3 regions of the Streptomyces sp. NBC_01257 genome follow, and region 3 is predicted to be linked to each of the others. Evidence: riboswitches for the same ligand, from Rfam matches in the RefSeq annotation. Region 3 holds a riboswitch; each other region holds the start of a gene.
What was found. A riboswitch is a leader RNA that binds a small molecule or an ion and turns the genes downstream of it on or off. The one in region 3 is predicted to bind cobalamin.

Region 1: another riboswitch for cobalamin. It lies ahead of OG408_RS03775 (ABC transporter substrate-binding protein); the one in region 3 lies ahead of metE (5-methyltetrahydropteroyltriglutamate--homocysteine S-methyltransferase).
Region 2: another riboswitch for cobalamin. It lies ahead of OG408_RS12160 (prenyltransferase/squalene oxidase repeat-containing protein); the one in region 3 lies ahead of metE (5-methyltetrahydropteroyltriglutamate--homocysteine S-methyltransferase).

Annotation. Positions count from the first base shown of each region.
Region 1 covers NZ_CP108472.1:841,744-843,986, forward strand. The annotation lists gene OG408_RS03770 (FecCD family ABC transporter permease) at 1-43, opposite strand, end outside; gene OG408_RS03775 (ABC transporter substrate-binding protein) at 40-1,107, opposite strand; cobalamin riboswitch at 1,144-1,331, opposite strand; gene OG408_RS03780 (hypothetical protein) at 1,405-1,581, opposite strand; gene OG408_RS03785 (acyl-CoA dehydrogenase family protein) at 1,578-2,243, opposite strand, start outside.
Region 2 covers NZ_CP108472.1:2,869,300-2,871,542, forward strand. The annotation lists gene OG408_RS12155 (hypothetical protein) at 1-600, opposite strand, end outside; cobalamin riboswitch at 892-1,027, shown strand; gene OG408_RS12160 (prenyltransferase/squalene oxidase repeat-containing protein) at 1,138-2,243, shown strand, end outside.
Region 3 covers NZ_CP108472.1:8,711,689-8,713,931, reverse strand. The annotation lists gene metE (5-methyltetrahydropteroyltriglutamate--homocysteine S-methyltransferase) at 1-1,059, opposite strand, end outside; cobalamin riboswitch at 1,220-1,435, opposite strand; gene OG408_RS37880 (carbohydrate kinase family protein) at 1,580-2,243, shown strand, end outside.

The sequences.
Region 1 (2,243 bases), 7.9 Mb from region 3:
CCGCGTCCCCGGGCGGCGCCACGGCCTGCCCGGTGTCCGTCACCCCGCGAGCCCGAAGGTGCGCAGCGCGGCGGCGACGCGCTCCAGGCCCTCGACCGTCCGGATGGACGGGTTCATGGCCTGGCCGCTGAGCAGCACGTAGCGCTTGTGCCGGACGGCGTCCATGTTCTTCGTGGCGGGGTTGGACTCCAGGAAGGCGATCTTCTTCGCGGCGCTCTCGGCGGTCTGCGACTTGCGGGTCAGGTCGCCGATGACCAGCACGTCCGGGTTGCGGTCGGCGACGGTCTCCCAGTTGATCTGCGGCCATTCCTCGTGGGTGTCGTCGAAGACGTTCTTCGCGCCGAGCTCCCGGGTGATGATGCCGGGCGCACCGCAGCAGCCGGCCAGGTACGGGGCCTCGGAGTTGGCGAACCAGTACAGGAGGGACGTGCCGGAGGCGTCGATGCCGCTCGTCGCCCCGCGCACCCGGGTGCGCAGGTCGGCGACGAGCTTCTCGCCGCGTTCCGGGACGCCGAACACCTTGGCCAGGTCGCGTACTTCGGTGTAGACGCTGTCCATGGTCAGGGCGCCGGTGCGGACCCCGTCGCCGTCCTTGCTGTTGTCCTTGGCGGTGCAGTCGGCGGGCGAGACGTAGGTGGGGACGCCGAGCTTCTCGAACTGCTCACGGGGGGCGACACCGCCCTTGGCGAGCGTCGACTCGAAGGAGGCGCTGACGAAGTCGGGCTCCTGGTCGAGGACCTTCTCGGACGAGGGGCGGTTGTCGGCGATCCTGGGCACCTCGGCGTTGGCCTTCTCCAGGCCCTTCATCACCGGGTCGGTCCAGGTGGCCGTGGCCGCGAGCCGGTCGGCGAGCCCGAGCGAGAGCAGGATCTCGGTCGACCCCTGGTCGACCGGGACGGCACGCCGGGGGGCGGCGGGCACGGTGACGGTGCGCCCGCAGTTCTTCAGGGTCACCGGATAGCCGTCGGCTCCCCCGGACTTGGCGGCGGAGCTGTCCCCGCCGCCGCCGCAGGCCGTCAGCAGCAGGAGTGCGGCGGTGAGCAGGGCGGCGGAGCGGGCGTGGCCGGCTATGGGCGGCACGGAGTACCTCGGCGTCTCTGGGCCCATGCGCGGGGCCCGGTGTACGGAGTGCCGCGATCCGGTCCCGGACCGCGGGTGCCAGCAGGTCTTCGGACTCGGGTTCATGCGGACGGGGCGCCTTCCCGGGGAACCCGTGGGTCTCCCAGTGGCCGTGGCCCCGCCCGTCCCCCTCACCGCTGCGCGTCAGTTCCGGATTCGCACCGGATTCCCTGACCCCTACGTGGAGTTCGACTGGCTCCGGCACGCTACCACGAGCCTCCGTGCAGCTCAGCGGCGGTGCGGCCGGTGGTGCGGGGCCTGCCCGCATGCCACCGGCCGGCCCGGCTACGCCTTGCGGCGAACCGATTCGCCACCCTGGGTGCGCAGCCGTTCGCGCCCTCGGGACAGCACGGCCGCGGTGCCCCAGAACGCCAGCAGGACGACACCGACGCCCAGCCCCTGGACCGCCTCCGCCGCCCGGGGCAGCCGGCCGTGCGCCGCGCGCGGCGGGCCGCCCGTCATCGGGCGTCCCCGGCGGATTCCCGGGCCGGATCGCGGTGCCAGGAGGCGCCCGGGTCGTCGTAGGCCTCGGTGTAGCGCGCTCCTGCGATGGGCCAGTCGGCGAGGAGCTCCGGGGGCAGCGCGAAGGAGTCGGCGAGCTCCGGCAGCCGGCCGCTCACGGCGGCGATGAGCTCCTCGGTGGCGTCGGTCAGTCCGTCGGCCTGACCGGCGGTCAGGTGGCCGGCCGCGAGCAGGTCCCCGCTGTTGCGGGCGATCCAGCGGAGCGCGAACAGCCGGGCCAGGTCGCCCAGCGTCCTGTGGGCCTCACCGGCGGGCAGCTCCGCGAGCGCCGTCCCGTACGCGTCGGCCGCCTGCCGGTACGCGTGGGCCTCGACCCCTCGCAGCGCTGCTCCGGCGGCCGCGTTCCACCGCGTCAGCGGGTCGTCGTCCGGTACCGCGGCGAGGCGCGCGGCCGCCCGGGCGAACCAGATGCGCTCCACCTTGTACAGCAGCCGGCCGAGGAAGCGGAGGTCGTCGAGGTCTCCGCTCAGGGGACCGGCCGGCGGCTCGTCTCCGGTGTCCTGTTCCGCGTCGAAGAGCATTCCGGCGGCGGCCCTGGAGTGGATGGCCACGTTGTCGCCCTCGGCGGTGATGGCGCCCTCGACCCCGGTGACGAGTTCGGT
Region 2 (2,243 bases), 5.8 Mb from region 3:
CGTCACGGAGCACAGCGCCGCGCCCTCGACGAAGCCGCGCCCCTCGCGGTCGTAGCTGTCGAGCAGGTCCAGGGGTCCGAAGCCGGTCCTCGACGCCGCCTCGCAGGACTCGAAGGACTTCGGGAGTCCGTCCCGCAGGAGGCCCACGCGGGTGTTGGGCAGTGCGCGCAGCCGGTAGTTGTTGCTGTCGTTGCAGGAGTCGGGCCAGTAGAGGAGTTCTGCCCCGCCGGGGTCCTTGGCCACGCCGATCAGGTCGCCCTTGACGAGGGCTTCCACCCGGCTCATGCCGTCGTCGAGGTCCACCAGCTGCTGTTCGTCCTGGTTGCAGGGGGCGGGGGCCAGGCCCCACATCGTCTTGACCGCGTCCCCGTACCCGGCCGGTGCCGTGAGGTCGGTGTCCGCGGGGGCCGTGTCGCCCGGGCTCGGGGATACCGAAGGCTTCGGGGTCGCGGTGGGTGATTCGGTCTCCGCCGAGGCGTGGTCCGGGCTGGACGGGGCCGAGGGCTCGGACCGCGGGCTGCTGGAGGCGGGGGCCGGGGACGCTGCGGGGGCGGGGTCGGGGTTGTTGCTGAAGATCACCGTCGCCACGATGCCGATCATGGGGATCGCGATACCGCCGACCCACCACGCCCACCTGGGCGGATCCGTGCGCGGTGGCGCCGGTGGCACGGGGGGATGGGGCGGCGGGGTGCCCGGCGGGCGGGAAGGGGGCGGGGGGAATCCCCCGGTACCTGTCGTCATGCCCGTCCGCCGCCCCTCAACCCGCCTGATTCATAAGCCGGTTGCAGTTTAACGATCACTGTTCGAAAGGGCCATGGACTATTCCGGGCGTTCCGGGCGGGCAGCCTCCGTCGCCGCGCCGCCCCCGCCTCCGGCGCCCGGGCCGGGGGCCTCAGCGGCCTCCCGGTAGAGTGGGCAGGTCGTCATCATGCCCGTTCAGGGGGAAGCCGGTGCGAATCCGGCGCTGGCTCGCAGCCGTGACCGCGTCCACGCGGAAGTCGGAATGCCCTGTCCGAGTTGTGACCGGCTCGTGCCGTCGGGAACCCCCGGCGGCCGGCACCGTCGAGGTATGCGGAGCCGGAGCTGGGTGCCTGTGTGTGCCTGTGCCCGGTTCCCCCAGGAGAGGCCCCGCCCGCCATGACCGTACGCCGCAGCGCAGCCGCGCTCGCCGCCACCGCCACCGTGCTCTGTGCGGCCGCAGCCCCGGCCGCAGTCGCCGCGCCGTCCCCCTCCCCCTCGCCGTCCGTGGCCCTGCCCTCGGGGCTGTACGGCACGAAGGACCCGACGTACGACGGGGTCTGGCGGCAGTCGCTGGCCTTCGCCTCGCAGCGCGCCGTGGGCGTCACGCCCGCCGCCAAGGCCGTCGACTGGCTGATCGGGCAGCAGTGCGACAGCGGGGCGTTCCCCGCGTACCGTCCGGACCCGTCCGTGGCCTGCGACGACAAGACCATGATCGACACCAATGCGACCGCGGCCGCCGTACAGGCGCTGCACGAGGTCCGCGGGCACGAGGACCTCGTGCACAACGGGGTGTCCTGGCTGAAGTCCGTACAGAACAAGGACGGCGGCTGGGGTTACACCGCCGGCGGCCCGAGCGACGCGAACTCCACCTCGATCGTGATCGGCGCCCTCGCCCGGGCCGGGGAGAAGCTCGGCGATGTGACGACGGACGGCGGCAAGACGCCGTACGACGCCCTGCTCACCTTCGCCATCCCCTGCGGCGGCAAGGACGGCGGCGCGTTCGCCTACCAGCCCGACAAGGCAGGCAAGCTCGTCGCCAACGGTGACGCCACCGCGGCCGCGGTCCTCGGCTCGCTCGGCAAGGGGCTCGTCGTCGGGAACAACGCCGCCGTCAAGGACCCCACCTGCACCAAGGGCGCCGTGGCCAAGCCCGAGCAGGCCGCCCAGAACGGTGCCTACTACCTCGCCGGCGCCCTCGCCGAGTCCGGTCACCTCGACTCCCCGCCGATGCCCGGCGCCGAGGACAGCGCCCCGCAGCCCGACTTCGGCAACACCGCCGACGCGGTCGTCGCGCTGTCCGCCTCCGGCCACAAGGACAAGGCCGCCGCCTCCGTGAAGTGGCTGGAGAAGAACTCCGCTGCCTGGGCGAAGGAGAACGGCCCCGCCGCGTACGCGCAGCTCGTCATGGCCGCCCACGCCACCGGCACCGACGTCCACGACTTCGGCGGCGCCGACCTCGTCGCCCAGCTGAACGCGACCGGGCCCGAGCCCGCCGCGGTCAA
Region 3 (2,243 bases):
CTGCGGGTCGGTGCCGCGCTCGGCGGCGGCGTCCAGGGGGACGTGCAGCAGGGAGCAGGAGGCGGAGACATCGACCCGGCCGGCGAGGCCGAGCAGGGTTCCCAGCGTGGCGAGGGACTTCTCCAGGTCGTTGATCCAGATGTTGCGGCCGCTGACGATGCCGGCGACCAGCCGCTTGCCGGGCAGCCCGCCCGCGGCGGCGAGGTCGGCCAGGTTGGCGGCGCCGGATTCGGTGAAGTCGAGGGCGAGTCCCTCGACCGGGGTGCGGGCCAGGACGGGCAGGGCCTCGCCGAGCCGCCCGAAGTAGGAGGCGACCAGGAGCTTCGGGCGGTCGTCCGCCCCGCCGAGCAGCCGGTAGGCGCGGGCGACGGCGTCCAGTTCCGCGGGGGTGCGGTCCTGTACGAGGGCGGGCTCGTCGAGCTGCACCCAGCCGGCGCCTGCCGCCCGGAGGTCGGCGAGCACCTCGGCGTACACGGGCAGCAGCCGGTCCAGCAGGGACAGCGGGTCGAAGTCCGCGGGGGTGCCGGGGGCCGCCTTGGCCAGCAGCAGGTAGGTGACCGGGCCGACGAGGACCGGACGTGCCGTCAGACCGAGGTCCGCGGCCTCACGGAACTCGGCGACCTGCCGGGCGGAGTCGGCGGTGAACACGGTGTCGGGGCCCAGTTCGGGCACCAGGTAGTGGTAGTTGGTGTCGAACCACTTGGTCATCTCCAGCGGGGCTGCGTCCCGGCTGCCGCGGGCCATCGCGAAGTACCCGTCCAGCGGATCGGCGGCGACGGCGGCCCGGTGGCGCTCCGGGACGGCGCCGACCATCACGCTGGTGTCCAGGACGTGGTCGTAGAGCGAGAAGTCGCCGGTGGGGAGTTCACCGAGGCCGGCGGCCGCGAGTTCCCGCCAGTTCGCCCGGCGCAGTGCGGCGGCCTGCTCCCGCAGGGCGTCGGCGGTGACGCGGCCCTTCCAGTAGCCCTCGACCGCCTTCTTCAGTTCACGGTCGGGGCCCTGGCGGGGGTAGCCGTACACGGTGGCCGCTGCCGTCGCCGTGGTGGGTTCGGATGTCACGTAGCTCTCCTTCGCGAGCGTGTCTCCTGCGGATCCCGGACCGGGACGAGGGCGCGAAGGTGTGACGGACCGGGCGGTTCACCGCACCGTTTCGGTGCCGTCCGCCCGCTGTCTGCCGCCGACCCGCCCACGAGGTCACCGAGATCTCCGCTTCCGGGGGTTCGGACGCGGGCAGCGGGCAGGTCTTCGGACTCGCGGGCACGTCTGCCGAGGCAGACACCTACTGGCCGTCGCTTCCCAGACCCTTCGGATCCAGTGCGTATGACGGCGGTCGTTCCCGCTCACCGCTGCGGGGCAGTCCCGGATTCCCACCGGGTTCCCTCTTGCGACGCGCCTGCCTGGCGGACAGGGCGAACCAGCTGCACCGCCCACCCTAGAGGACGTCCGCGCACTCCACGGCACTGTTCACATGGCGGACCCTCGGCCGGGACGGACGGGTGTACGGGCGTTCGGCCATACTTGATCACGGCGGGTACAGAGAGGCGGCACAGTGGCCCGACAACAATCCGAATACGACGTCCTGGTGGTCGGCGGCAGCGGGGTGGACACGATCGTCCGCGTCGACTCCCTCCCGGTTCCGCTCGCCGACGCCGTCATGGTCGGTCCGATCGAGGAGTGGCCCGGTCAGACCGGCGGCAACGTGGCGCTCGGTGCCCGCGCGCTGGGGCTGGACGTCGCGCTGCTCGACTGCATCGGCGACGACTGGACCGGCACGCGGGTGCGCGAGCGGCTGGCCGAGGGCGATGTGGAGTTCCACCCGCTGATCTCGGCTGCGGGCACCCGCCGTGCGGTGAACCTGGTGGACGCGACGGGGCGGCGGATGTCCTTCTACGACGCCCGCGATCCGGCGGATCTGCGGATGCCGCGGGACTTCTACCTTCCCCGGCTGCGGCGCGCCCGCCATGTGCATCTGTCCATTACAAACTTCACGCGCTTCCTCTACGACGACATCGAGGCCCTCGGCCTCCCCGTCTCGACGGATCTGCACGACTGGGACGGACTGGCCGACCACCAGAGGGAGTTCGCGCTCCGGTCCGATCTGGTCTTCTTCAGCGCGGCGACGACCGGCGACCGCGCCCCCGCCCTGATGCGGGAGATCCTGCGCGAGGGCCGTGCCTCGACGGTGGTCGCCACGGCCGGCGCGGAGGGCTCCTACGTCCTCACCCGGGACGGCGGCGGGGACC